DNA from 3 places in the Bacteroides luhongzhouii genome. Region 2 is predicted to be linked to each of the others. Evidence: riboswitches for the same ligand, from Rfam matches in the RefSeq annotation. Region 2 holds a riboswitch; each other region holds the start of a gene.
The links. Region 2 has a riboswitch for cobalamin ahead of GD631_RS20975 (anaerobic ribonucleoside triphosphate reductase). Riboswitches for the same ligand answer to the same signal wherever they lie in the genome.

Region 1 (10,455 bases), 420 kb from region 2:
CTCCATCATTCGGGATTCTGTAGTATAATATCCGTCAATGGGCAAGCTGCTTGAAGGCTCAACTGACAGGAAGTCGTCGCCGCAAGATGCTGTACCCAGCATCAAAGCCAGAGCGGCGAAGCTATATAATGTAAACTTTTTCATATCTGTATGCTTTATATTCATTAAAAATTAAGATTAACACCTACGGTAAAGGTACGCGCCTGAGGATAGTAACCACGGTCGATACCATTGGAACGTTCGTCACCATTGAGTTCCGGATCCAGACCTTTATAAGAAGTCATTGTCAGCAGATTCTCGGCAGCCACATAGAAACGAAGCTTCTGAATAAAGATCTTCTGAGTCAGGTAGGACGGCAATGTATAACCCAACTGAATGTTCTTGATACGTGCGTAAGAACCATTATGGACATAAAGATCAGAAACACGCCAGTTATCATTGTTGTTTGCCCAAGAAAAACGAGGCATTGTATTGGAAGTTCCTTCACCATGCCAACGATTCATAAACTCTGCGGGAAGATTCACATAGCGGCAGTCCAGACGACGGGTTACGTCCATGATTTCCTGCCCCATAGCACCTGACAGCAACATGCTGAAGTCGATATTTTTCCAGGAAGCATTGAGATTCAAACCGAATGTCCAATCAGGAGTTCCCTTACCAATCATTGTCTTATCCTTATCATTGATCTCTCCGTTCTTGTCAAAGTCTACAAAGATTACGTCACCCGGCACTGCGTTGGGCTGCAGCTTCTGCCCTTTATCATTCACGTAAGCATCAATCTGCTCCTTGTTCTGGAAGATACCGTTTGTTTTATAACCATAGAAATAAGGATATGGCATTCCGTTTTCCGCACGGGATACGTTACCAATCTGGTGAACATTGTCATACATCTCAAAGCCATCGGCATTCCCCAGATTAATCAATTCATTTTTCAGATAGCTGGCATTAGCGGATATTCCGAAGTTCCAGTCACCTTTATTGAACTTATACCCCAACTCCAGTTCAACTCCCTCATTCTTCATCGAACCAACGTTGCCCCAAGGCTTGGACTCACCCAAATAAGAAGGAATACTCATTTCCTTCAGCATGCCATTCGTCTTCTTGTAGAAATAATCCACCGTGAAAGTCAAAGCATTGTTGAAGAAGCCGAAATCCAGACCGGCATCATATTGTTCCGATTCTTCCCATTTCAAGTCCTTATTGGGAGTGCCGGACGGCTTACTACCCATGACGATGCTCTGGTGTCCCGGAGTGCCGAACACATAGTTGTTGCCGATAGCTACATTGGCCATATAACGGAAAGCTCCGATATTTTCGTTACCGTTCTTCCCCCAAGAGAGGCGCAGTTTTGTATTAGTCAACCAAGATGGACGTTGATCCATCCACTTTTCATTTGTAATGTTCCATCCTAAAGATACGGAAGGGAAGGTAGCCCATTTGTTATTAGGACCGAAGTTAGACGAACCGTCACGACGCACAGTAACCTGTAACATATAGCGTTCATCATAGTTATAGCTCAACCGCCCGAAGTAGGAAGCCAACGTTGTCGGGTCAAATGCCCCACCGGTGGCATTACGTTTACCTGCAGACTGCAAACCGGTTGTGAAATCCAAGTTTGCCTTGTCCCCAATATATTCAATCATATCCATTGCATCGCCCTTTAATCCGCGTCCTGTGTACTTCTTGGCCGACTGCCCCAACACAACCGCAAAAGAATGAACACCAAACGTTTTGTCATACGTCAACACATTCTCAATCTGCCACGTATAGCCACGATTCATTTCAGACCACACTTTCGATTTGTCATTCGTAGCATTTTTATTCAGATAGTGAGGATGATTCCATCCGTCTTTTCCCCAGAATGCGAGGTCGGAACCCCAAGAGAATTTATATTTCAAATGATCCCAAACACTTAGTTCGGCAGCCAAAGTAGCGATAATCTTATCAGAATTATTCTTTTCATAGGGTAAGGAAAGTCTTGCAAGCGGATTTGCAAGTTCATTGAAATCACTGCTCGGCATGGAAAGCAACTGTCCGCTACGTTTGTCGTAGATAGGGTCACCATAAGTATTCCGGTCATAATTCTGAAGTTCGCTTTCATCTTTAGCGTAAACGGACATGGTAGGATCCATGAACAAAGCGTCGCCGAGCGGAGATCCGGTCAGACTGCCGGCAGTGACCCCCACACTATTCACGCGAGAATAAGCTATGTTCATAGAGAATGTCATCTTTTTCAGCCAATTACGTTGTTCCGATTCGTCAAACAGCGTGTACATTGTGTTGCTACGCAGTGACAGACGTTGGTAGTTGGAAGCATCGTAGTTTCCCCCAATGATACCGTCCTGATCATAATATCCTAATGAAAAATAGTAATTTACCTTCTCGGAAGCACCGCTGATGCTTAACTGGTGATTCTGGACCGGAGCATTATCATAGAACAAGGCGTCCTGCCAATTGGTACCCGAACCTAAAGAAGCAACCTGTTCAAAACGGGGAGCCTCGCCTGCATAATCGGCAGCCTCATTCATCAATGTAGCATATTGGGTAGCATTCAGCATATCCCGCTTCTTCCATGCACTTTGCCATCCATAAGAGAAGTCATAACTCACTTTAGTTTTGCCGATACTACCTTTCTTTGTAGTAACGAGAACAACACCATTTGCCGCACGAGCCCCATAAACGGCTCCGGAAGCTGCATCTTTCAATACTTCGATACTGGCAATATCAGCGGGATTGATATTATCAATACCACCGTCTACCGGCATACCATCAATAATGTAAAGCGGGTCGGAGTTGTTGATAGTACCAATACCACGCACACGTACTCTTGAGCTCGCTCCCGGCTGACCATTGAGGGTAGTGACCTGAACACCGGCTGCCAGACCTTTCAACGCATTGTCCACACGTGTGGGAGATGTTCTGCTCAAATCTTCGGAAGAGACCTTGGCAATAGAAGCCGTTACCACACTCTTCTTCTGAGTACCATAACCAATCACTACTATCTCATCCAAAGTTTTCGTATCTTCCCGTAAAATAATGTTGAGCGGAGCGATAGTAGCTTTCACAATTTGCGGAAGATAACCTACGTAGGTTATTTCAATCTCTACCCCCTCTTCTACATTGGAGAGAGAAAAAGCACCATCAAGATTAGTAATAGTACCGTTATTAGTACCTTTTACCAATACACTCGCACCGATAATGGGCTCACCGGTTACATCTTTTACTATTCCTTTCACAGTCTGCTGGGCAAACATACCGATAGAAAAGAAAAACAGCAAGCATCCGACAGATAACATATATCTGAACGCTTGCGTCTTTTTTAAATCATTTCTCATAACACAAAATATTAAAGTTAACACTCAAATTTCTTATGACTTTTGTCAACGCAAAGATAAAACAAGTACATATAGCCTGTATGAGCAGGTAAAGCGCAAAAGTAAATCACCATTTTTGATAATAATCTAATTATTAACGTATTACTCTAAAAAGAAGAGAGCAAAAAGTAAACTTTAATAAATAAAACGGGAAGAGGTATTCATCATCAAACGATTATATAACCTAACTTTTTCCTAAAGAACATCCGCCATATTTAAAAGGATTGACTTATATTTGTACGTCTAACCAAATATAGTACAATGAAACATCTGTTTACCTTATTACTTTTATTTACTTCTACCTTTTTGTCTGCTGACTCCCATAGTATGGAAATTGAGTCTCTTCTATCAAAATTAGATTCTTTAATCGCGCGAAAGGATGACTTCGTCGCTGCTAAAGAGACCAAAATAAACCAACTCCATAACCAGGGACGGAATATCCGTACATCAGAAGAACGCTATTGGCTGAACAAGATGTATTACGATGAATATTTCGTTTATAATTCCGATTCCGCCATGATTTATGTAGACCAGAATCTGGACATCGCCGACAAGCTAAATAAAAAAGAATGGAAAGCGGAGTGGAAAATCAAGAAGTCTTTTCTTCTGGCCGCTACCGGTTTGTTGAAGGAGGCATTAGATGAATTACGCAATGTTTCGAGCCAATTACTCACCCCTGAACTGAAAGTGGAATATTACGGACAGTTGATGTATCTGTACTCCCATTTCGGACAGTATTCAGGAGATGACAATACAAATATCCGTGAAGGATATTATGAGAAAGAAAAAGCATATAAAGACTCTATCTATGCCTATATCACCCCTCAAGACCCTTTCTATTTATGGTACAAAGGGTGGAAATTTCTGGGAAGCACTGATACGGAATCCATAAAGAAAGAACTCTTGAATGAAGTAGAGAGGTCATCCCTGGAAACCCGACGTGATGCAATGAATGCCTATATCCTAGCCTGCCTTTATCAGGATAGCAATCAACAAAACGAGTATTTGAAATATATGATTTATTCGGCAATGGCGGATGTGAAAACAGCAAACAAGGACATTGCTTCGCTGGAAGAGCTGTCAAAAACATTGTATGAACTGAATGATATAGACCGTGCCTATACCTATATTAATTACTGCCTCCAAAACGCCCAACTTTATCGTAACCGGGTACGTGTTATCGGCATTTCGGAAACACAAGACGCCATTCATCGGGCCTATCAAGAAAGAAATATCCGACAGGAAGCCCGTTTGCATACATTCTTGTTTCTGGTCAGTATTCTTTCAATCATCTTACTGATTGCCATTCTCTATATCTATATGCAAATGAAGCGACTGGCATATTCACGCTCCCAACTGAATGAAAGCAATCTGTTGCTGAACAAACATGTGGACGAACTGTCGGAAACCCATCAACTGTTGGAAAAAGCAAACGCCCAGTTACAGTCGTTAAATGAACAGTTGAAAGAAACAAACGCCCAACTTCGCGAATCCAATTATGTAAAGGAAGAATATATAGGTTACGTATTTTCCATCTGTTCCAACTATATCAGCAAGCTGGACGAATTCCGTAAAAGTATTAACAGGAAAATGAAAGCCAAACAATTTGATGACATAAAAGAATTGACAGACTCTCCGATTATGGCACAGAATGAGTTGAAAGAGCTTTACCATAACTTCGACGCCATCTTTCTACATGTCTATCCCAATTTTGTCGAAGACTTCAACGCCCTGCTGCATCCCGACGAGCAGATTTTACTAAAAGATGGAGAATTACTGAATACCGAACTACGCATATATGCGCTGGTACGTCTGGGAATTAACGATAGCGTAAAGATAGCCGAATTCTTACATTGCTCTCCGCAGACGGTCTACAACAACCGACTGAAGACACGCAACAAAGCCATTGTACCGAAAGATGAGTTCGCCAATACAGTGAAGAGTCTGGGCAAAATGCAAGAATGACCACTGTACATACTTCCTTAAAAAAGGAATATTAAAACACACGAGAATACAATAGATTGGATCACCGTGCGGAAGATTACCTAAATGCGTAGCATTTTCCTTCAGCGGAATCCTATATTTTACATTTTAGAACGTTTTTCTTTCAACACAAAAGTAATTTACCAACATACGACTCTTTTGGAAAGACAAATCATCGGTATACGGTCTTTTTGCCATTTTCCTTTTATCACCCGACGAAGACCAACCAGCTCAAAAAAGGTCCCTTTTTATGCCTTCGCAGCTTCCTCACCGAGAAACCAAAGGTTTGTCGGTGAGAAACAGAAGGTTCATCGGTGAGAAACCAAAGCTATATCGGTAAGAAATGGAGGCTTTACTTACCCCCCAAAGTGCATATTCCTCGCTAAAACATACAAAATAAGCCGGAGTTTCTGCATATTCTTGCATTTGTTTATGCAATTTCTCTTCTGGTTTAATCATGTTGAAGTATTCTTTTTCGATGGAAATCTTAAAAACAGAACATGATCCTCTTTCCAGCTCATCCTTTCCCGAACTTCCCAAATTCACCATTTGAAACTCCGGTAACTGAAAAAAAGATGATTTTTTTGATAAAAATAAAAAGAAAGCTATCTTTGTCTTCAATACATGTATACTTCAATGCACATACATAAGTTAAATGAAAAATAGCAAGTCATGAAAACGAATATAAATATCCTATTTACTTTGTGTATTCTCCTTCTTTGTGCCTGTAAAAGTGGAAACGCTTCCAATCAATGTGAAAACGAAGCTCCCCGGGATACTATTACAACCTTCATCCTGCCTGCCATCCCCACAATGATGACAGCTCCCGAACAACGAGCAGATTTTCTAGTGAAACACTATTGGGATCATGTCAACTTCGCCGACACCAATTACATCCACCACCCCGAAATAACCGAGCAAGCCTGGGCAGACTATTGCGACATACTGAATCATGTACCTTTGGAAACCGCACAAGAAGCCATGCGGAAAACAATCGAGCGAACGAACGCAGACAAAAAGGTATTCACCTACATCACCGATCTGGCTGATAAATATCTCTACGACCCCAACTCCCCCATGCGTAACGAAGAATTCTACATCCCCGTATTAGATGCTATGTTAACTTCCCCCCTGCTAGAGGAAATAGAAAAAGTACGTCCCAAAGCCCGCCGGGAATTGGCCCAGAAAAACCGCATCGGCACCAAAGCCCTGAACTTCAACTACACGCTGGCCTCCGGCGCGCAAGGTTCCCTCTACCAACAACAAACGGATTACATCCTGCTATTCATCAACAACCCAGGTTGCCATGCCTGCACAGAAACGATAGACGCTCTGAAAAACGCCCCTATCATCAACCAACTTCTGGAACAAAAGAAACTAACAGTCCTCTCCGTCTATCCTGACGAAGAACTGGACGAATGGCGAAAACACCTGAATGAATTCCCCAAAGAATGGATCAACGGATACGACAAGAAACTCGCCATCAAAGAACAACAACTATACGACTTGAAAGCAATCCCCACCCTCTACCTTCTCAACAAGGAAAAAACTGTGCTCTTAAAAGACGCCACCGCACAAGCTGTTGAAGAATACCTGCTAATGAAAAGCAATAAATAAACATACACAAGAAATCCCTGTTGACATACAGCATATAAGCCAACATAGGCCGCTTGATTAACATAGAAAAGATAGTGACGGTATATGCTCAAGATACTAACGGTATCCTTGCCATATACCGTCACTATTTACGCCGGATAGCGTCACCATTTCCCCAAAGAATCTCCCCCACCAACAACCAACCTACCTCCCCCCACCTCACACCCACCCCACACGCCTCCCCGGCCTCGTTTTTTCAGCGTCAAGCGCAGGTGTTTTCTTCGGCGTCAAAAAGGGCAGACTGTTTGAGCGTAGCGAGTTTCTGCCCTTTAGCCGGAGGAAGCACCGGAGTAGCTGAAAAAACGCAGCCTTGATCCTTTCTTTTTGGTTCTTTCTCTTTCGTATCAAGACGAAAGAAAAAGAACATCCCTTTGGAAAAAACAAATAAACTCCCTATCTTTGTCGCGCATTGGTTTGCGACTCCCATGCGGGGGAAGCAATTAAAAGGGAATCAGGTGCAAGTCCTGAACAGTCCCGCTGCTGTAAGTTCCATACAAGTTACAAGCAATTCACTCATTGCCACTGGAGACCAATCCGGGAAGGCGTTTGTAACAGGAATAAGTCAGAAGACCTACCATGCAAATAAGTTTCACTGCTTTCGAGGAAAAAGCGTTGAGTCTAATGAACCGGACAAGTCGTCTATCATTTCATTCATCACTCTGATTCAGAGAAAGTGTGTTAAAACGAATAAACTCTGCCAAGTTTATTTATGCGTGTCCGGTCGAAGGGATTTCGCCCGGACACTTATAAACAACAACAGACTGAAAAAGGAATAAATGAAAAAAAGAACATTTAATAAAGTGATCTTTGCAGTATTCAGCTGCCAATTCTTATCCATACCACTTTTTGCACAACAGCAAAAGGTAGATACGACACATACATATTCTATTCCCGAAATAACAGTATCAGACCTCTATCAAACCCGCGAAATACGCTCAACCGCTCCCCTGCAAGTATTCTCCAAAGACGCCCTGAAAAACCTGCACGCCCTGCAAGTCTCCGACGCGGTGAAACACTTTGCCGGAGTGACTGTAAAAGATTACGGAGGCATCGGCGGACTGAAAACAGTATCCATACGAAGCCTGGGAGCCCAACATACCGCTGTCGGCTATGACGGAATTACCCTGACCGATTGCCAAACAGGCCAAATTGATATAGGTCGCTTCTCGCTCGATAATGTTGACAGACTTTCTCTAAACAACGGACAAAGCGATAATATCTTCCAACCTGCCCGCTTCTTTGCAGCAGCAGGCATACTGAATATCCAGACACTTACCCCACTATTCACGAAGGACAAAAAGACCAACGTAGCAGGAGCTTTCAAAACAGGTTCTTGGGGATTAGTCAATCCCTCCCTCCTGCTGGAACAACAATTCAATAAAACATGGAGCATGTCAGTCAGTGGCGAATGGATGTCCTCTGACGGACATTATCCATATACCCTGCGCTATGGAAGTGCAGAAGGAGATCTGTCCTCACGTGAGAAACGGAAAAATACAGACGTACAGACGTTCCGTGCTGAAGCCGGACTCTACGGCAACTTCTCCGATAAAGAACAATGGCGGTTGAAAGCCTACTACTTCCAGTCCTCCCGGGGACTACCCAAAGCTACAACCTTCTATAACGACCATTCCACACAACACTTGTGGGATAAAAACACTTTCATACAAAGTCAATACAAGAAAGAATTCAGTCAGCAATGGGTGTTCCAAACCTCTGCCAAGTGGAATTGGAGCTATCAACGTTATCTGGACCCCGATACCAAGAACTCTTTAAAGAAAACGGAAAACAGCTATTATCAGCAGGAATATTACCTTTCCGCTTCTGTACTATACAGACTGTTGAGCAACCTCTCATTCTCTCTTTCCACCGACGGAAGCATCAACACCATGAACGCCGATCTAAACAACTTTGTACATCCCACGCGCTATTCATGGCTAACGGCATTCGCCGGCAAATACGTGAATGACTGGTTAACAATCTCCGCATCCGCATTGGCAACCGTTATCAATGAAGATGTAAAGAAAGGCGGCAGTGCCGGCAATCACCGTAAACTAACCCCTTACGTAAGTGCCGCATTCAAACCTTTTCATCATGAAGAATTCCGTGTACGCTTCTTCTATAAAGATATTTTCCGCCTGGCAAGTTTCAACGACTTATATTACGAAGAAGTAGGCAATACCCAACTAAAACCGGAAAAAGCCAAACAATACAACATCGGACTGACATACAGCAAGAATGTATGCCCATTCCTACCCTATTTGTCAGCAACCGTCGATGCTTATTATAATAAGGTTACAGATAAAATCATCGCTTATCCTACCAAGAACCTTGCCGTATGGAGCATGAAAAACCTGGGTGAAGTTGACATCAAAGGCATTGATGCTACAGGAAGTCTCTCCCTCCAACCCTGGGAAAAAATCCGCATCAACCTCTCGGGTAACTACACATACCAACGAGCATTAGACGTTACCCCACCCGATCCAAGCACGTATGAATCGACATACAAACATCAAATAGCTTACACTCCCCGCGTCTCCGCTTCGGGACAGGCAGGCGTCGAAACACCGTGGATCAATCTGTCTTATTCATTCCTTTTTTCCGGAAAACGCTATGCATTAGGACAAAACATTGCCGAAAACAGATTGGATAGCTATAGCGACCACAGCATTTCTGCAAGCCGTGATTTTCAGATCAGAAAAATCACGACCTCTCTCAGCGTGGAAGTATTGAACCTGATGGACAAGAATTACGAGATTGTGAAATACTTCCCAATGCCCGGACGATCCGTAAGGGCTACAATAAAAATAAGATATTAACTATTATAAAGGTAAGATATTGACGTGAAAAGGAAACTAATATATATATTCTCGTGCTGGCTGTCATTCATAATCTTATTTGTGGCATGTGATGATATGGAGGACAAGCCCTTCACATCAGGCATTATAGGCGATCCGACAGAAACGGGTACCGCCGAATTATATGTATTATGCGAAGGACTGTTCAATCAGAACAATAGCTCGCTGGCACGTTTTTCTTTCGGCAACCAGCAAATGGTTCGTGACTATTTCAAAGCAGTCAACCGCCGGGGATTAGGAGATACAGCCAACGATATGGCTATTTATGGAAGCAAGATATATGTGATAGTCAATATCTCCAGTACGATAGAAGTGATAGACTTTCGTACGGGAAGCTCATTGAAACAGATTCAGATGTTGGCAGAAAACGGAAGTTCCCGGCAGCCACGCTACATCGCTTTTCACAAAGAAAAGGCATACGTATGTTCATACGATGGAACCGTTGCACGTATAGACACCACCTCCCTATCCATAGAAGCTATCACATCAGTGGGACGCAACCCCGACGGTATTTGTGTACAAAACGAAAAGTTATATATTTCCAATTCCGGCGGGTTGGACTATTCATCAGGACTGGGTGTAGA
Region 2 (10,455 bases):
AATGGTCAACACGCAGAAGATGGCGGAATTGATTGCGGAAAAAGCCTCGCTGACGGCGGGTGATGTTCACAACGTTATTCGCAACCTGATGTCGGTGATGCGTGAACAGTTGCTCAACAGTCGCACGGTACGTCTCGAAGGCTTGGGGACGTTTACTATGATTGCCAAGGCAAACGGGAAAGGGGTAGAGTTGGAAAATAAGGTCAGCAGTTCGCAGATCACTTCATTGCGTTGCCAGTTTACGCCCGAATACACTCGTGCCGCCGACGGGAGTGCTACCCGTGCGTTGACCACCGGAGTGGAGTTTGTGCACATCAAGGATGTAGCGGGTTCGTTTGTGGCCGATGATGTCATTGACAAAGACCCGGATGAGGATAATAAACCTGGTGGTGGAAGCGGAGAAGCGCCGGACCCGGCAGCTTAACCGGGAGTTCAATCGACAGCTGAATCCGCAGGGACTAACTGATAAGTTTGTCGGGCAAACTAAAGCTTATTAATGGACGACTAATCAGTAGCCGCGAATCGGGTATAGCTGATGGTTGCACTTCGACCGATATAAAATAGATTATCAACCTTAAAAGAAAAGCGAATGAAATTATTATTGGAAAAGTTGTTAGACATTCTTGAGGCTGTTCTGCGGTTCCGTCATCGGAGAAGCAGTAAGACAGAAAAAGATTAGTGTACGTGCCGCACGTAGCTCACGGAACCGGTAACGAACGTGGAGCAACTCATAAAGTGAAAGTAAAGTAAGGCTCAAGGCTCAAATGAAGAAGCTGTCTCCCGATGAATGAGGCAGCTTTTTTTTGTATCCATTTATTTTCTTCTATTCTTGACCGTATTCAACAAAAAAACTCTATCTTTGTTTTATAATTGAGACACAGCATATAATGGGAAGATTTATCAATCCCTTTACCGATTTTGGCTTTAAGTTTTTATTCGGCAGAGAGGTAGAAAAGGAGTTGTTAATCGACTTCTTGAACGATTTGCTCGTAGGAGAGCATGTGATTACCGACATCAGGTTCCTTAACAACGAACAGCCGCCGGAAGTAAAAACAGAACGAGGTCTTATCTACGACATCTATTGCGTGACCGATACCGGTGAACGTATTATCGTAGAAATGCAGAACCGGGAACAACCTTACTTTAAAGATCGTGCCCTCTTCTATCTTTCTAGGGCCATTACGCAGCAAGCGAAAAGGGGAGTTTGGAACTTCCAGCTGGATGCCGTGTACGGAGTGTTCTTCATGAATTTCGTGATGGATAAGGATATGCCCTCTAAAATTAGAACGGATATCGTTCTTTCTGACAGGGATACGGGGAAGCTCTTCAGCAACAAGTTCCGGCAGATTTTTATCGAACTGCCGAACTTCAATAAAGAAGAGGATGAATGTGAAAATGATTTTGAACGCTGGATTTATATACTAAAGCATATGGATACACTTGACCGGATGCCTTTCAAGGCTCGCAAGGCCGTCTTCGAGCGACTTGAAAAGTTGGCTTCCAAAGCAAATATGACCCAGGAGGAAAGAGCCCAGTATGAAGAAGAATGGAAAGTTTATAACGATTATTTTAATACGTTGGACTTTGCTGAACAGAAGGGTTTACAAAAAGGCTTACAAAAAGGTTTGCAGAAAGGTTTGCAAAAAGGTAAAGAAGAAACAGCTCGTAATTTGAAAGAATTAGGTGTGGCTGACGATATTATTATGAAATCTACTGGGCTTTCGAAAGAAGAAATAGAAAAATTATAATTTCTTTCATTCTATCGGAAAGAAAGTTTTTGTCGAAAGTGAAAAAATAGTCTATAACTTATGAAGCAAACGATAGTTGTGGAGACTTTTAACACATCCTTTTTCCGCTAAGGGTAAAGTACCTGAAAACTATATATGTCTTTTGGGTGAAATAAACGGATTTGGAATATTATCCACGTTAAAATCAGAAAAAAGTTTTCCGTTTTGGAAAACTTTCTGTATCAGCGAGAAAGAAAAGTTTCCCGAAATTTAATGTTAAAAGCTAACCAAGCTATGATATAATCTCCTATCTTTGTATCCGGTTTCGGAACTAAAAAGAGGTTTAGTCAATGAGGGAACGCTGTGCAAATCGGCGACAGTACCCGCTGCTGTAATTCTCTAAGAATCCGCACAATAGGCCACTGCATCGATGCCGGTGTGGGAAGGTGTTGCGGGGGAGAGATAAGTCAGAAGACCTGCCGAAGAGATTTTCTATTTTTAATTTATTAATGCTTTCGGGAGTTAAAGTTATGAACTACGCGGAAATTTGTATCATCAAACGTGATGGTAAAAGAGAAGATTTCTCTATCAGTAAGATTAAGAATGCAATCAGTAAAGCATTCAGTGCAAGTGGTATTCAGGATGAGCAGCAGTTGATTGCTGACATCACCATGAATGTTATCAGTCAGTTTGCTACCCCCACGATCACCGTAGAAGAGATTCAGGACTTGGTGGAAAAGTCGTTGATGAAAGTGCGGCCGGAAGTAGCGAAGAAATACATCATCTATCGCGAATGGCGGAATACGGAGCGTGAGAAGAAAACCCAGATGAAACAGGTGATGGACGGCATTGTGGCTATCGACAAGAACGATGTCAATTTGAGCAACGCCAACATGAGCAGTCACACCCCTGCCGGACAGATGATGACGTTCGCTTCCGAAGTGACTAAAGATTACACCTATAAATACTTGTTGCCGAAACGTTTTGCCGAAGCACACCAGTTGGGAGACATTCACATCCACGACCTGGACTATTATCCGACAAAGACGACAACCTGCATCCAATATGATATGGACGACCTCTTTGAACGCGGTTTCCGCACAAAGAACGGTAGCATCCGCACCCCGCAAAGCATCCAAAGCTATGCTACGCTGGCTACCATCATCTTTCAGACCAACCAAAATGAGCAGCATGGCGGACAGGCGATTCCGGCTTTCGACTTCTTCATGGCAAAAGGAGTAGCCAAATCTTTCCGCAAGCATCTGGCATCGTTTATCAACTTCTATGTGGCTATGGAAAACGGAAATCAGGCCGATGAGAAATCCATCCGCACGTTGATTAAAGAATACCTTCCGTCTATCAAGTCCACCGAGGCCGAACGCGAAACATTGCGCATCGCTCTGGTCGCTTTACAGATCATTATAGATAAGGAACACCTTGCCCGCATCGTCGAAAAAGCCTACCAGCAGACCCGTAAAGATACGCATCAGGCAATGGAAGGATTCATCCACAACCTGAACACGATGCATTCTCGTGGCGGTAACCAAGTGGTATTCAGTTCCATCAACTACGGAACGGACACTTCTGCCGAAGGCCGCATGGTGATCGAAGAACTGCTGAAAGCTACCATTGAAGGCCTCGGCACCAGAGGAGAAGTGCCCGTATTCCCCATCCAGATATTCAAGGTGAAAGACGGCGTTTCTTACTCGGAGAAAGACTTTGAGAAAGCAATGAAAGCGGAGAACATCGAAGAGGCAATGACCGACAGTTACGAGGCTCCCAACTTCGACTTGCTATTAAAGGCTTGCCAGACCACTGCGAAAGCGTTGTTCCCGAACTTCATGTTTCTCGACACACCTTTCAACCAGAACGAGAAATGGAAAGCCGACGATCCGCAACGTTACATCTACGAACTGGCAACGATGGGCTGCCGTACCCGTGTCTTTGAAAATGTGGCCGGAGAAAAATCGTCTTTAGGACGTGGCAATCTTTCGTTCACCACACTGAATATGCCAAGACTGGCTATCGAAGCCCGTATCAAAGCGGAAAATCTGGTAGAAGATGAACGCAACAAGGACGCCATCGAACAAAAGGCAAAAGAAATTTTCATCGAATCCGTACACCAAATGTCTGTGCTCGTGGCCGACCAGCTTTACGAACGTTATCAGTATCAGCGTACGGCCCTGGCACGCCAGTTCCCGTTCATGATGGGAAATAATGTGTGGAAAGGCGGCGGAGAACTGAATCCGAATGAACAGGTGGGAGACGCCTTGCGCAGCGGTACACTGGGGATCGGATTTATCGGCGGACACAACGCGATGGTGGCTCTCTACGGACAAGGTCACGGACACAACCAGAAAGCATGGGACACGCTGTATGAAGCGGTGATGGAAATGAATAAAGTGGTAGACGAATATAAAGAGAAATATAACCTGAACTACTCCGTTCTGGCTACTCCTGCCGAAGGACTTTCGGGACGTTTCACGAAAATGGACCGCCGGAAATATGGAAAAATCCCCGGAGTGACAGATCGCGACTATTATGTCAACTCTTTCCATGTAGACGTGAAAGAACCGATCAGCATCGTTGAGAAAATCAAGCGTGAAGCTCCGTTCCACGCTATTACGCGCGGAGGACATATCACGTATGTGGAGCTGGACGGTGAAGCGCAGAAGAATGTGCGTGCCATTGCCAAGATTGTGAAAGTGATGCACGACGAAGGAATTGGATACGGCTCTATCAATCACCCGGTAGACACTTGTCATAACTGTGGCTACAAGGGAGTTATCTTCGATAAATGCCCTGTATGCCAGAGTGAAAGTATTCTCCGTATGCGCCGTATCACCGGTTATCTGACGGGCGACTTAAGCTCTTGGAACTCTGCCAAACGTGCAGAAGAGAAGGACCGTGTAAAGCATTTGTAGAATAAATGTTTGATAATTGATGAATGGATAATGAACGGTGCTTGATGAAAGCGTTACGGTTCATTATCCATTATTCGCTTATTCATTTTCAATTATTCATTGTCCATTATCCATTAAAGAAGTGAATTTATTAGGAACTTATTCTGAAACGATTGTTGACGGTGAAGGTATCAGGTATTCTATTTATCTTGCCGGCTGCTCTCATCATTGTCCCGGTTGCCATAATCCGGAGAGTTGGAATCCGGGCGCAGGGGAAGAACTGACAGAGGAGAAAATACAGTCCATCATCCATGAAATCAAAGCGAATCCTTTGTTGGACGGCGTTACTTTCTCCGGCGGTGATCCGTTTTTTCATCCGGAAGAATTTCTGCTTTTACTGAAACGGGTGAAAGAGGAAACAGGGATGAACGTGTGGTGCTACACCGGATATACATACGAAGAAATAAAAAAACAGTCTCGTTTGAGTGCCGCTCTTGCCTATATAGATGTATTGGTGGACGGACGCTTTGAACAGGCGCTTTTTTCTCCATATCTGGAGTTTAGGGGAAGTAGTAATCAGCGGATTTTGAAGTTGAAGTAACTGACTCTTTTCCACTAAAGAAACTTATAAAGTCAGGCGAATTGGAAATAAATAAACTGAATTGAAAACAAATAGGTACAGAGAATAAATAGGCACGGATTACACAGATTTCACGGTTTCTTAATTATACCGTGAAGTCTGTGTAATCCGTGCCTAAATCTATCTCTTATCTGAATCTATGCTTTGAAATTCTAGAAGAAGAACCTTAGAATATCGTTGAAGTTAGCCCATATCAACAGACCGAAGAGTAGAATCATACCGGTCATTTGAGCGTATTCCATAAATTTGTCGCTCGGTTTGCGGCGAGCTATCATCTCGTAGAAGAGGAAGAGCACGTGGCCGCCGTCCAATGCGGGGATAGGGAGGATATTCATGAAAGCCAGAATGATGGAAAGGAAGGCTGTCATATACCAGAACTGGTGCCAATCCCATGTAGCGGGGAAGATGCTGCCGATCGTTCCGAAGCCACCTAGCTGTTTGGCTCCTTCTTTCGAGAAGAGGTATTTCATGTTTCCTACGTATCCTTTCAGTGTTTTAACGCCGAGGGAGACACCTGCCGGGAAGGATTCGAAGAAAGTATATTCTTTTTTCACCATAGGGAGCAGGCGGTCTGTGACGAGACAGGCGGTTACGCCCATCAGGTAGGCAGAATCTACACGCATATTCAATGTGTCGGTTACGCCGCCACGCACATAGGTCAGTGTAATCAGGCGCGGATCGATGCTGTCTTTGAGCAGGGTTTCCGCGTTTTTTTTACGTTCTGCCATCGCTTCTTTGAAGTCGGAGAAAGAAATCGGTGTTCCGTTCAGGGCGATAATGCTGTCACCCGGTTGGATGCCTGCTTGTGCGGCAGGAGAGTTCACCATTACGCTGTCTATCACGTACGGGAAACGGTAGGAGGCAAAACGGATGCTGTCTGCCAGAAGGCGTTGCATCAAGTCTTCAGGGATATAAACGGACGCTTTCGCGCCGTTGCGGATAACGCTTACTTCGCGGGCATCGGCAATCTGGCTCAACATATCGCCGTCATAACGTTCGAAAGGAACGCCGTCGGCAGAAAGAAGGATGTCACCGTCCTGAAAACCTACGGATTTGGCTGTTTCGTTAAAATCCATACCGAGAGGAGCTTCCTGCACCTTTATATATTGGTCGCCCCACGCAAAAAGAATCATCGAGTAGATGAACAGAGCCAACAGGAAGTTGAACAGTACACCACCCACCATGATCAGCAGACGTTGCCATGCCGGTTTGGAGCGGAACTCCCACGGTTGTTCGGGTTGTTTCATCTGCTCGGTATCCATCGACTCGTCAATCATACCGGCTATCTTGACATAACCACCCAATGGCAGCCAACCTACTGCATATTCTGTGTCACTTTTCTTGGGTTTGAATTTAAACAGGGTGAACCAGGGGTCAAAAAATAAGCAGAATTTTTCTACACGCACCTTAAACAAACGGGCAAAAAGAAAATGCCCGCCTTCATGAATGATAACGAGCAAAGATAAGCTCATAATCAATTGCAGGGCACGAATCAAAAATGTTTCCATATGGTCTATTTACAGTTTATATTAATATTTATATCAGGCTTGCCGCTATCTTTCTTGCTTCGGCATCCGTAGCTACATAATCATCATAGGTAGGGTTGGCAATGAAGGTAACCCGTTCCATTGTTTTTTCTATCACGTCACTCATACCGAGGAAGCTGATGCCGTCTTTCAGGAAAGAGGCTACCATCACTTCATTGGCGGCATTGACGATGCAAGGCATATTCCCCCCGCGATACATCGCTTCGTAGGCGAGTGCCAGATTGCGGAATCGTTTCGTGTCGGGTTGCTCGAACGTCAGGTTCGTGCATTTGGAAAAATCAAGCCTGTCGAAAGAAGAACTGATACGATCGGGATAGGAGAATGCATACTGGATGGGCAGGCGCATATCGGGCATGCCCAACTGTGCTTTTATAGCTCCGTCTTCAAACTGCACCATCGAGTGAATGACTGATTGCGGATGCACAACCACCTCAATCTGACTGGGCTGGACACCGAACAGCCATTTGGCTTCGATCACTTCAAAACCTTTGTTCATCATAGAAGCAGAATCAATCGTGATTTTCGCTCCCATCTCCCAGTTGGGGTGTTTCAAGGCCTGTGTCTTAGTCACGGACTTTAATTGTTCCAAAGTATAAGTGCGGAACGGACCTCCGGAGGCAGTCAATATCACTTTCTCAATCGGATTGCCCACTTCTCCCGCTAAACACTGAAAAACGGCGGAGTGTTCAGAGTCTACCGGCAGAATCGGAGTGCGATATTGTTGTGCCAGCTGGTTAATCAGTTCACCCGCTACTACCAATGTTTCCTTATTTGCCAACGCAATCGCTTTCTTGGCGCGGATCGCGTTGATTGTCGGCTTCAGTCCGGCATAACCGACCATGGCTGTCAATACCGTGTCGATGGGACCTGCTTCCACAATCTGACAGATAGCGTCGGTTCCTGCATACACCTTGATAGGCAGGTCACTCAATGCTTCTTTCAGTTCGGAATACTTTTCTTCGTTGGCTATCACTACCACTTCTGGCTGGAACTTCCGTGCCTGCGCAATCAGTAGTTCCACACGATTGTTGGCTGTCAGTGCATAGGCTTCATACAGGTCGGGATGCTCTTCGATGACTTGCAAAGCCTGCGTCCCGATGGAACCTGTGGAGCCTAGAATAGCTATTTGTTTTTTCTTTTTGTTAGTCTCTATATTCATTTTATCTATCATCACTTTAAAACACGATGTATTTTTCCGGATTTACCGGGTGACCTTTATACCAAAGTTCGAAGTGCAGGTGTGGTCCTGTACTAAGTGTTCCGCTATTTCCTACCAAAGCGATGGCTTCGCCTCCTTTCACTCGTTCACCTTCCTTTTTCAGGAGAGAGCCGCAGTGTTTGTAGATCGAAATTAAATCCTGATTGTGTTGTACGCCAATCAGATAACCGGTTTCTGCAGTGTATGTACTAAGGATGACGGTTCCGTCCATGGTTGCCAGTACGCTTTCGTTGGGATTGGCGGCAATATCGGTGCCGTAATGTTTCTTTTCGGCATTGAAGTGATCGGACACCATACCTCGTGTCGGACGGTATAATATCAATCCGGTCACGTCCGGTTGGGAAGTGATGGAGGTCAGATTGTATTTCTCGCTCTCCTCATACTGACGGCGGAATTCTTCTTCCCGCTTGGTACGTTCCATCAACGTGTCTTCACGGGCAGCAGTCAGCGAATCAAGCGTTTGCACACTGTCGATAGGCACTTTCCCGCTGAAGATGTCTTGAATGTTCATGATGTAGAGGTTCTGCTTGTTGAGCACTTGTTGCAAAGAGTCTACACGCAGCGCATTGTCTACAATCTGTGTACGGACTTCACTGTTCATATATCCCGGAAGATAATTGCGCAACGGGGTGAAGGTAATGATGCAGGAGGCAATCAGGAAAAGCACTGCCAGCACGCAAAGTAAAACGGATAGTCCATTGAGTTTGGATACACGAAGTCCGACAATTTCTTCAAGTGTATTTTCATTAACGATCGTTAGTTTATACTTGAACTTGAAATTTTTCCAGAAAGCTTTACTTCGTCTTCTCTTTGGCATCTTTGGTAATTAAAGATTAAAAATTAAAAATTAAAAGGGGCTGCGGCCGGACTAATCTTTATTTAGGCACGGATGGCATGGCTCCTCGGTGAATTTTGATTAATGAAAACCGTGGAATCCGTGTCATCCGTGCCTGATTTATCCGGGAGCTGTGTCATCTGTCTCCAACTCATCCAGATTGAGCAACCCTTCGGGAAGCTCCACGGTGATGAGTTTTTGTTTCTGATCTATCCCTACGATAAATTCCTCTTGGGCGGGAACGAGTAGTTCCTCTTCTTCTTCTCTTTCAACCACAAAAAGGGTGTTTACCGTAGTGGTATCTATATCTATCACTTCTCCCAGAGGTCCGTGATGAATGTCTTCCATTTGGAAGCCGATAAAGAAGTTCCAGGACAATTCACCGTCTTCCGCTTCTTCCACGTGCTTTACGGGGAAGTAAACTTCGATGTTGGTGAACATTCGGGCACGTTCGGCGGTGTCTATCCCTTCCAGTTTTACCAAAGCGGTGGAGTCGGAACGGAAACGGTACTCTTCGATGAAGAAAGGCACGAAAATACCGTCGAGCAGGCATATCAGGTAATCGCAGTCCACACGGTCGAAAATGTCGTCGGTAAACGTAAACTGCAATTCGCCGTGAATGCCATGCGGCTTATTGAATAATCCTATCTTATATACTTCTTCTTTCTTTATCATATTCGGGTGATTCTGGCTCCGATAGCGTTCAGACGTCCTTCGATGTTCTGATAGCCACGGTCTATCTGTTCGATGTTACTAATGGTACTGGTTCCTTCGGCGCTCATGGCGGCAATCAGGAGGGCGATACCGGCACGTATGTCCGGTGAAGTCAGGCGGGCACCGCGCAGCTTGAAGCCATGATTGTGTCCGATGACTACGGCACGGTGAGGGTCGCAAAGGATAATCTGTGCACCCATATCGATCAGCTTGTCTACAAAGAACAGGCGGCTTTCGAACATCTTCTGATGGATCAGTACGCTGCCTTTGGCTTGTGTGGCTACAACGAGCATCACACTAAGCAAGTCGGGAGTCAGTCCCGGCCAGGTGGCGTCGGCTATCGTCATGATGGAGCCGTCGATGAATGATTCTATCTGGTAAGTTTCCTGTGCGGGAACATAAATATCATCTCCTCTCTGTTCGAGCTTGATGCCCAGGCGGCGGAAGCTCTCGGGGATGATTCCAAGGTTCTCGTAAGAAACGTTCTTGATGGTGATTTCGCTTTTTGTCATGGCTGCCATACCGATAAAACTGCCGACTTCAATCATATCGGGCAGTACGGTGTGTTGTGTACCATGCAATTCTTCCACGCCTTCAATAGTAAGCAGGTTGGATGCAATTCCGCTGATTTTTGCTCCCATCCGGTTGAGCAACCGGCAGAGTTGTTGCAGGTAAGGTTCGCAGGCCGCGTTATAGATGGTAGTAGTGCCTTTGGCAAGCACGGCAGCCATTACGATATTGGCTGTTCCGGTGACGGACGCTTCGTCCAGCAGCATATAGCTTCCTTGGAGTCTGTCGGCTGTTATTTCATAAATGCCCCGTCCTTCATCATAACGGAAGTCCGCTCCTAAATTCTGAATACCTACAAAG
Region 3 (10,455 bases), 180 kb from region 2:
CGTTAATCATGCTGACACGATTACTATGATTACCGTTCATATCCAACCGTAAAGAGAAGTGTCCTAAACGTTTCCACCAGTTAGCACTTCCATACACATTCCAGTTACCGTTTATATTAATAGGATATGTCTCACGTCCGCCAGTCTGTGCATCATATATCATTACCTGTGTAACGCTATTCTGTTCCAACTGTCCTCCAAGATTCGCAGATATGCCTTTTTTAGAATGTTGAAAGCTTATACGCATACTATGAGCAAACATTTGCTTCAAATCCGGATTCCCTCGAGTAATATATAATGGATTACTATTATCTGTAAGTGGCATTAAGTCCGATAAAGAAGGTTGCCGGGTTCTACCGTCATAATTAAAAGTAATTCGTGCCTCTTTCTTTTTCCAGGCCAACCATATCATAGGCTGAAAGTCGATAGTATGCACAGTGGTATCCGCATACAGTTTCCCCATTTTCCGTTCAATGGTTCGCCTTTGCGGAGTAATCCCTAATGATGCATTCACCATCCATGTATCATCAGAGTAATTGAAGCCTACATTCAGATCATGTCCATTAGTACGACTATGACTTCGATTACTCAAACTATCTACATAACCCGTTTCATAATCAGGAGGCAACTCACCAAAGACATCCGACTTCGCCAAAGAAGACAATTCATAAGTGTCGCGGTTATCGCGTTCATAATGAGTGTTCCAGTTATACGCTGCACGAATATGCATTTTCTTACCGATAGGTTGGGTGAAGTTAATCCCTACCCGCCACGAATTATTTTTCTGGGGTGACTTCAAATACTGGTTACGATAAAGCAATGAATCGTTGCCTTGCTTATCTTTAAGACGGAAATAAGTAGTTTTTGAAAGCGAAAAACTTTCATTATCCCCCCAAGAATCCGAACTTTGAATGTTCAATCCTAAAGTTGTACCTTTTTCATTCAGCCGCCTCATAATCCCCATCATCCAATTATAACGGTTCGATTGCCCTTCCGAACGCGACCGGTTTTCACTACGATTTACTTTGATATCTTGGGAAATCGATTCAAAATCATCGAACAAACTTTCATGATTGACGTTAGGAGGAGCGTCAAAAGAAGCATTCTGGCTATTGCTTTCATTCCGGTTAGGAGAAAAACTGAAACCACCGTTAAAATGTATGCGTGTACGTTTATCCACTTCCCAACTACCCATGATATTAGAATTGAACGACCTGCTTTTAGAGTTACCTTCATTAGTAGATGCAGAATATTGGTTACCAGCAGTTAAATATTGCTCCTGATACATGGAAGAAATATTTCCGTTCCGATTGAGATTATAGTTCATGCTTCCGGTCAAAGAAAACTTCTTTCCGAATTTATGAGTTATATTCACTCCCACCGAATTATTAATATTATCCTTATAAGTGCTATTCTGATATCTGTTGGTGGAACGTCCAATGAAAGAAAGATTTTCTCCGTCTTTATTAAAATAATTCACCTGCCCTTCCAAATCCTTCTTCTGGTTATTTCCATACCCCACAGTGGCATTCGTCAACCAGGTTTTATTCAATTCATCCTTGGTCTGCAAGTCAAGTACATATTTCTTTTCTCCTGAACTAATTCCGGTAAATTCTTCTTCTTTTGATTTTTTATCGTACACTTTCAACTTACTAATCAAATCTGCCGGCAGATTTTCAAGTGCAGTCTTTTTATCTCCGGAGAAAAAGGCTTCGCCATTTACATTGATTTCACTGATAGGTTGACCATTATATGTCAGCGATTGATCTTTCTTATTATACACCAATCCAGGAACACGCTTCACCAAATCCTCCAAATAAGCTCCATCGGGAGTTTTATAAGCAGCAGCATTAATAACGGTAGTATCCCCCTCCATCATTACTTCTTGCAACTTCCCGGTCACTACCACTTCACCAATCTGAATATCATCATCCTTCAATGTAACCGTACCGACATTCACTGATGCCGAATCCCCCAATACACGATATACGGATTGCATTCCCATAAAAGAAACTTTCAACAAATATTGTTTTTTCTTCTGTGACTGGTAATCAAGAGTAAAACGACCATTTTTATCACTTGTTATTCCTTTTATGAAAGTAGAGTCATTCTTTTGCAAAACAACAATACTAGCCGAAGGTAAAGGCTGTCGTTTATTACTCTCAGGCTCCAACGTCTGCACTCTGCCTTTGACAGTTCTTGTTTGTTGAGCATATAATACAGTATGTATGCAAAGTAACAGCAAAAGTAGTCCACATAGTCTACAAGTTTTCATGTCAATAGCAGTATAAGTCTGTTTTTTAATTGAGTCAGAATTGTGGAGGTAAATTTAAGGAGTTTTCCTGAAAGTATATCACTTTATTCATTTTATTAAAACTTATTACATTCCAATCACACAAGGTCACAGTATAATCTAAAAAAAGACTTTCCCATCAATCAAAAAACATACTCTTTTTAAAAGGACATTTTTTGATTGAATGAGAAAGTCCTCATCAATAAAAATGATAGATTATAGAGTTAAATCTATCACTTAAAATTCTCCGTAAAGAAAACTCCTGCCGGAAAACTATTCTTATTTTTAATATCAGCCTGTAAAGCTGGTGTTTTAGTAAAATCAAATATGGCAATATCATTTATTTTGTACTCTGAAAATCCCTTTAAAGTCGCAAAATAAACCTCTCCACTTACCGGATCAACACCTAAGCTATTGTAATATGTTCCGGCATCTTCTACATAATCTTTGATATTAGCAACTTTTTCCGTCTTATTTTGAGAGAAAATATGTCGATATAGATTAAAGCCTGCATTACTGAAATAAACAATATCATCTTTCGCAGAAAAAGCAGGAGCAACACCCCAACCGGCGCCAATACTAACATCTAAAGCATGAGACTCAACCGTATAATCAAGAGGATTAACTTTATTAATACTTGCCGGATTTGTACATGATACCCATAAGTTTTCATCATATGCCTTCGCGATACCAGACAAGGCACTTTCAAAAGGAATAGTATGTATAACTGTTCCATTCTGAATAACAAAAAGCTTCTTACTACCCATCACAAAAACTTTTTCTCCAACCACAGCCATACGATTTTTCAAGGCTCCGCCAGTACCCTCGACAAAAGTCAAAGCATCTGTAGAAGTATTTAGCATATAGACACCTTTATTATCACGAATATAAAGAGTCTCTTTTATTACCGCTAAATTAGTAGGCCAAGACAAAGTAGCATTATCATAAATTCTTTCTTTCTCTAAATTATCCGCATTAGCAATAGTCAGTAATCCCTCACCACCATTCTTTGCTCCATTTTGAGAAAGTACATAAATTTTATTATCACTAATGAACAAATCCTGGCAGACATTACCGAGTAAAGTTTGATTTACCCGATAGTATGCACTATCCATCGCTGTTCCTTTTGAATCTACAAAGGTCAAAGTTCCGGTTTCATTACTCATACTTCCTTCATTCAAAATAAAAGTTCCTTTTCCAAACCGACCTTCTACCTTGGCAGTTATATTCGTTTGAAGAGTTTCTCCATTGCCATCCGACACAGTCAACCCTATAACATACTCTCCAGTCTTAGGTTGTGAAAACTTATATGTTGAAGCGGTTGAGACTTCTTTTCCATCTACTGTCCATAAATACTCCATCGTTCCGGACAGATTTTCAGCCCGGGCATCCAGATACAATGTATCTAATTGCGCTATCACATTATTTCCCGACTTATTTCCGATTAACACAGACGAGTTCAAATTTTCTTCATCATCACACGCCGTAAAAACAAATCCCAAAGCAACAGTTGCCAATACTAAAAACTTTCTCATTCTTACTTTTATTTTCAATTATTTCTTAGCTTATTTGCGAGTATCAATATCAACTCCTAAAACATGTAAATCCTCAACCCCTGATATTTCAGTGGAACATTCACCCAGCCAACCGTTTTCCTGATTGACACCAGTATATATCTTTATGAAATCGACTCCTGGCAGGTGTACTTTTTGACCTTTCGAATTTACTGCCCAATCTATATCAATAGCAGATTCATCCTTACTATTCAATTCATTATCAGCATAACCATATCGGAATTTATACAAAACAAAATAACTTCCTTGTCCACTCTCATCAACAGCATTTTGAGGCAAACAAGTTCCCTTAAATGTTACTTTATCTTCCTTTATCCATTCCGGGTAATAGCATTGATTATGAAATGTATTCTTCACTTTATATCCGGATTTTCCCTGGTTATCTTCCCAGCGAATATACATTTCTCTTTCTTCCGCAGTTGTCGGTTCTTTTTCCGGCCGATAGTAAGTAATTTCATAATTTCGATAAGTCTTCACATCATTCCCGGCAGCGACAGCCTTATCATACCATAATTCTAATGTAGCGTCTTCATGAGCACTACCAGCAATTTCATACCATTCATCATCATCCGGTCTCCCATTCTGATTTTTATCATAAGCCACCATGATAACTCCCGGTTCACAACTTCCTCCTTCTGGCGCGCCAGAGTCTGGATTAGCCGCAGAATAAAAAGCATTGCCAAGTACCCGGAAATCACGTTTCCCGGTAACATTGGTTATCGTATGGTCAAAACCGACTACAACATATCCTCCGAATCCCCCTAACGAAATCATCCCTTTTTTATTATTGCCAATGGCTGCCAATACTTTTTCATTCATAGCCTCCTGTGTATCACCTTCTTTATATACTGGCAATGTATTAGTAAATTGTCCGACAGCCGGAACAAAATCAAAAACTTTAGTAACATAAGCTGTCGCTCCTTCAGGAGCTGGTTCTATGTTTTCAAAAGTTACTGTAACCGTAAAGGGATAATCAAAACGACTCTCTCCCTGTGACACACGTAATGTCAATTCGTATTCTCCCACCTCTTCAAACATATACTCCAAGCCTTTCGTCTGAGCAATTTCAGTACCATCCAACAACCACACATAAGAGATTCCTTCGTCTGATTCACTTTCAACCTGCACTTTTAGTAGTTGATCTATCACAACCGCAAAACCACCCTCCGGTTGTGATACACGAATATCCTCCTTCTTTAGTTGATAAGCCGCCGGAGTATTTTCTTCATCACTACACCCTGTAAATGCAGTTCCCCAAAATAAAGAAACTGCAATGACTAATGTTAGTCTTAAAATCTTTTTGTCCATTTTTATTAAATATCAGTTAGTTATTGAAATGTTTTCGTTGTAAAAGCAAAATGAGCCGGTATATCGCCTGCCCTGACTTTCCATCTTTTCTTTCCTTCAGGACTAAAACAATAGAGATAACCAGGCACGACATAACTTTTTGCATCTGTTACAAATATTTCTTTCGTCTCCGGGTTCACAGTCACCCCATACGGAATTGCTATTTCCGCCTCTGTTCCATCGGTTATAAAATTGCGAGAGACCATTTTATTTTGTTTCACGTCATAGAGAGCATAAGTAATTGTATTACTTTCTGTAACGTAACTCCATTCTACACTAGTCATATAAATAGAGTCCCCACTCAAACACATTTCACTCGCGGCAATACCCAAGCTTCCCGTCACACGATCCGTTTGAGTATCTATAACAAAGACATCTGATCCGGTTCCATAATAATCCCCTCGCGAGCTAACATATATACGTCCATAACGATCCAACTTCATATGGTGAAGATTAATAGCTACATCAATTGTTTTAATAACCTGAAAAGTCTTCAAATCAATAACCGATACAGTCCGGTCATAATCAGGGAAACGATATCCGCCAGAATTGGCAACATAAAGTTTTCCATCCTTTATCACCATCTCTTCCGGTTGATAACCGACTACCACTTCACGGGTGATAGCTAAATTTGTCGTATCCACTTCAACCACTTTTCCCGGACGTGCATTGGGATCTATCCCAACAGGTCCCGCATACGAACTGACATACGCCTTTCCATTACTAAAAGTGATATAACGGCAATTAACCACATCTATTTGCCCCAAATGTTGTGCAGTTTCCACATCCATCACCTCTATAAAATTGGAACAATTGATTACAGCATACAACTTGTCTCCATAAATCTGCAAGTCATTTCCAACATCTCCCAGTTCCTTCACTACAGATGGATTCCGTTCAGCATAAATATTACGATGATACTTACCGGTAGTACTGTCATAAAAATCAAGTGTACACTTATTACTACCCATATTTCCTTCATTGAGAAGATACATTCCTTTAATATGAACACCCCCTAAAGGATCCTTGCCGATTTCTATCTCATCAGAAGGTAAAACCGGAAGTTCCCCCCGACAAGCCAGCAAACAAGCACTTGCTAATATTCCAAACAAGACGCGTGAAAGAATATTATTCACAATCATATAGTTAAGTTTAAAATGAATTTAAAGTTAGTTCCTGGCATCGGATAAGACCTCACCACTTCATATTGTTGATTAAAAATATTATTGACTTCCAAAGTCAACTTAAAATCATTCTTTTTCCAATTGAATTTCTTCGCTATAGACAAGTCACTTGTATACCAAGGAAGACGATAATTATCCGGAGTATTAGCCGAAACATCATAACGCTCACCTGTATATATAAAACTATAGTTCAGTTCCCATGATTTGTATTCAGCATTTAGTATAGCCGAGCCACTATGCCAAGGTATATACGATATTTGTCCTCCATATGTATCCTCATCCAACTTATCAGTAAAATCCTGTGCTTTCTGATAAGTATATGATAAGCGGCTGTCAAAGGTCCAATTATCACCTAATTTCCAGGCTCCTTGTAAAACAACATCCACTCCTTTAATTTCAACAAGCCCCAAATTAATCATTGTCCAACGAAAGAAATTATTGGTAGGAGTAGCTATTATTTTATTTTCCACTTCATTATAATATGCATCCAACTGAACATTCAAGGCTTGCAACCATGTTTCAGTAAATAACTTCTGATAAGTGAATCCAATATTATACTGATTTGTATATTCTGGTTTTAATTTTATATTTCCTATGAATGTATAATACAAATCATTTAAAGTCGGCATACGAAATATCCGCTTATAAAAGGTACGCAAATTAAAATCAATATTCTTGAAAGGTTTATAGGAAGCGATGGCGGTAGGAGTAAATTCCATTTTATTCCCAGCTGAAGTAGTATCCGAAGCAACGTTCTCATGCACGAAAGTTCCCAAGACACTGGCCTGAAACTTAAAACGATCAAAATGTAAAGAGGTAGCCGCCGCCACCAACGTCGTATTTCGCCGTGGATAAGGGAAATCAGTCAGATTGGCATTCAACTTATTCCACTGGTAGTCCACTGAAAGATTTATATCCCAAAAAGGAAGAATAGTGACTCTATTAGCCATTGACAAGTAAACCTCCTGTTGACGATATGTATTATTTACATACATAGTAGCCTCCTCTTTTCTGGGATCTGCCAAATAGTGTAAATAATCATATGCATATTTGGTATTCAACAACAGACTATATGCTTCACCAAAATCTTTCTTGAAAGAAGACTGAAGAAAGAAATTGGTATCCCATTGGCGATCTTCATGTGAAAAACGATTCCGCACAACAGCACCAGGATACCCACGTTCTGAATTATAAAAATAAGCTTTTGTGCGCCAGTAACCGCCTTTTATTTTACCATATAAACCACCTTCCGTGCGTAAAGCATTCACATCGCCATTACGGCGGACTGCCGTAGTATCGTACCCCCCAGCTACCGCATAAGTAAATTTATACTTTCCGGTGGTATACATATATTCAGTACTAAGTGACGCACTTACATTCTCACTTAGTTTCTGTTCCCAAAGTAGAGATGGATTGACAACGCCAAAGGAGCCTGTTTTAAAAGCAGCTTTTACATGATAAGCCTTATTCGCCTGAAAAACAGGCGTTCTCGACTGAAGATAAATAGAACCGGCAGAACCGAAATCTTTCGCTGGCTGGAAAATAGCACTTTTCTGCCCATTATATAAAGTAACGGCCTCCATATTATCCAAAGAAAAGCGTCCCAAATCAATCACTCCATTCTGTGCATTCCCCAATTCAATGCCATCATAGAACACTCCGACATGATTCGTCCCCATACTTCGGATATTTACGGTCTTCAATCCTCCTATTCCACCGTAATCTTTTACTTGTACTCCCGAAAAATAGCGTATGGCATCTGCAACCGAATGTACGGCTAATTTTTCTAACTTATCACCAGATAAAGACTGCACCGGAATCACTTCCTTATTAATTTTAGCAGTAATTACTACTTCATGAAGATGGTGTAAGCTATCCAGTTTACTTTGTGCTGATAGTAATAAAAACATGCTCAAAAAGCATCCTATCCAAAATACTCTAAAATGAATCTGCCTGAACATAATCCTCCTGTTTATTAATTTAAATAATAAACTTTCATAGAGTTACAGCAAGGATGCAATTTTCTACATACTCAAACCAATATACGTACTTCTCCCCCGTATAATGGAACATTCAAAAAGGCATATTTCTCCTTTCTGAAACTTCACATCAGCAATTAAAGATGTATTTTGAATTAAAAACTGCACTCTTCAAACTCTAATCCCAGAAAGCTTCAAGAATTCAACTTTGGCAGGTCTTCTGACTTACTCCATTTTCCTAACGCCCTTCCCATCTCTCCAAAGTGAGACAGTGGATTTGAGTATTGTAGGAAAACTTTTGGCGGAGCTTACAGCAGCGGGTCTGTTCAGGATTTACACCTGATTCCCTTTTCACCATTCTTCCGTAGCATCGGACGAATGACACCAAAATTTCTGCGGCAAAGATACATCAAATAGAAACAAATCAGAAGAAAATTCTAATGAAAATAAAAACAAACTAATAATTAGTCCTATCTTTGCCACTCGAAAGCATCCACTAATCTTTTTTCTAATTAAAATCTGTATAAAAGTGAAATCTCCAATCTCAACTATCGCTTTACTATGCCTCTTCTTTTTGGCAAGCTGTATATCCCGTAATAAAACATCTCTGGAAGCATTCAGCCAGGATATATATACTCCCGAATATGCTTCCGGATTTAAAATACTGGGGGCAGATAATGCAGCCAGTACACTGATTCAAGTCTCCAATCCGTGGCAAGGAGCACAAGACGTGAAAATGTCCTATTTCATTTCGCGCAATGGAGAGCAAGCACCTGCAGGCTTTAATGGTCCCGTCATTCCTGCCGGAGCCAGAAATATCGTATGTATGTCTTCTTCCTATATCGCCATGCTTGATGCACTGGGAGAACTCAAACGTATTGTCGGAGTATCCGGCATCAATTACGTGTCTAATCCCTGCATTCTCGCCCACAAAGATTCAATCAAAGATATGGGAGCGGAAATGAATTACGAGTTGTTGCTGGGATTAAAACCGGACGTCGTACTATTATATGGTATTGGTGATGCTCAAACAGCTGTTACAGATAAACTGAAAGAATTAGCCATACCTTATATATATATGGGAGAATATCTGGAAGAATCTCCACTAGGAAAAGCCGAGTGGATGGTTGTTCTTTCCGAATTGATTGACAACCGGAAGAAAGGGATTGAAGTGTTCCGGGAAATTCCGAAACGCTACCATGCTTTAAAAGCTCTTACCGACTCCATCAGCCAACACCCTACCGTCATGTTCAACACTCCGTGGAACGACAGTTGGGTAATGCCTTCCACCCAAAGCTACATGGCACAGTTGGTTGCAGACGCTGGTGCAGATTATATCTATAAGGAAAATAATTCCAACAGTTCAACTCCTATCGGCTTGGAAACAGCCTACGGACTGATACAAAAGGCAGATTATTGGATCAATGTAGGTTCGGTCACCACATTAGACGAATTAAAAGCTGTGAATCCTAAATTTGCAGATGCTAAAGCCGTCCGGGAAAAGACAGTCTACAACAATAACTTGCGACTGACATCAACAGGAGGCAATGACTATTGGGAATCGGCAGTTGTTCGTCCTGATGTGGTGTTACGTGATCTGATTCATATTTTCCATCCGGAACTCGTTTACGATTCACCTTATTATTACAGACACCTGAAATGAAACCATTCTGCAGACGTACCGCTCTATTATTCACCGCATTAGGAATAGTTGCCATCCTGTTACTATTAATAGATATAGCAACAGGAGATACTTTCATCCCTATATCAAAGATAGGAGCCGTACTCACCGGCGGCGAATGTGATGAAACCACCCGCAATATCGTTCTCTCCATCCGCTTTATCCGCGTCATAGTAGCGGCATTAATAGGTATAGCTCTTTCGGTAAGCGGTCTGCAAATGCAGACGGTCTTCCAGAATCCTTTGGCAGATCCTTACTTGTTGGGAGTGAGTTCCGGGGCGGGTCTTGGAGTGGCATTGTTTATACTAGGCGCCCCGCTTCTCGGTTGGACAGATTTTCCCTTTCTGCAATCAGTCGGTATTGTAGGTTCGGGGTGGATAGGGACTTCCGTCATCCT

Region 1: linked by a shared signal. The riboswitch ahead of GD631_RS19270 (TonB-dependent receptor plug domain-containing protein) and the one ahead of GD631_RS20975 (anaerobic ribonucleoside triphosphate reductase) in region 2 are both predicted to bind cobalamin.
Region 3: linked by a shared signal. The riboswitch ahead of GD631_RS21640 (TonB-dependent receptor) and the one ahead of GD631_RS20975 (anaerobic ribonucleoside triphosphate reductase) in region 2 are both predicted to bind cobalamin.

Annotation. Positions count from the first base shown of each region.
Region 1 covers NZ_CP059973.1:5,048,135-5,058,589, forward strand. Annotated here, with positions in the region: gene GD631_RS19245 (RagB/SusD family nutrient uptake outer membrane protein) at 1-144, opposite strand, end outside; gene GD631_RS19250 (SusC/RagA family TonB-linked outer membrane protein) at 165-3,335, opposite strand; gene GD631_RS19255 (SusR family glycan utilization regulator) at 3,636-5,339, shown strand; gene GD631_RS19260 (hypothetical protein) at 5,625-5,906, opposite strand; gene GD631_RS19265 (DUF5106 domain-containing protein) at 6,030-6,974, shown strand; cobalamin riboswitch at 7,406-7,606, shown strand; gene GD631_RS19270 (TonB-dependent receptor plug domain-containing protein) at 7,790-9,832, shown strand; gene GD631_RS19275 (YncE family protein) at 9,857-10,455, shown strand, end outside.
Region 2 covers NZ_CP059973.1:5,468,956-5,479,410, reverse strand. Annotated here, with positions in the region: gene GD631_RS20985 (HU family DNA-binding protein) at 1-424, shown strand, start outside; gene GD631_RS20980 (Rpn family recombination-promoting nuclease/putative transposase) at 888-1,748, shown strand; cobalamin riboswitch at 2,037-2,225, shown strand; gene GD631_RS20975 (anaerobic ribonucleoside triphosphate reductase) at 2,258-4,651, shown strand; gene nrdG (anaerobic ribonucleoside-triphosphate reductase activating protein) at 4,773-5,231, shown strand; gene rseP (RIP metalloprotease RseP) at 5,423-6,778, opposite strand; gene GD631_RS20960 (1-deoxy-D-xylulose-5-phosphate reductoisomerase) at 6,807-7,976, opposite strand; gene GD631_RS20955 (M23 family metallopeptidase) at 7,993-8,853, opposite strand; gene rimM (ribosome maturation factor RimM) at 8,992-9,546, opposite strand; gene murA (UDP-N-acetylglucosamine 1-carboxyvinyltransferase) at 9,543-10,455, opposite strand, start outside.
Region 3 covers NZ_CP059973.1:5,650,128-5,660,582, forward strand. Annotated here, with positions in the region: gene GD631_RS21620 (outer membrane beta-barrel protein) at 1-2,275, opposite strand, end outside; gene GD631_RS21625 (DUF5074 domain-containing protein) at 2,527-3,828, opposite strand; gene GD631_RS21630 (PKD-like domain-containing protein) at 3,859-5,175, opposite strand; gene GD631_RS21635 (DUF5074 domain-containing protein) at 5,196-6,356, opposite strand; gene GD631_RS21640 (TonB-dependent receptor) at 6,353-8,359, opposite strand; cobalamin riboswitch at 8,571-8,781, opposite strand; gene GD631_RS21645 (ABC transporter substrate-binding protein) at 8,907-10,040, shown strand; gene GD631_RS21650 (FecCD family ABC transporter permease) at 10,037-10,455, shown strand, end outside.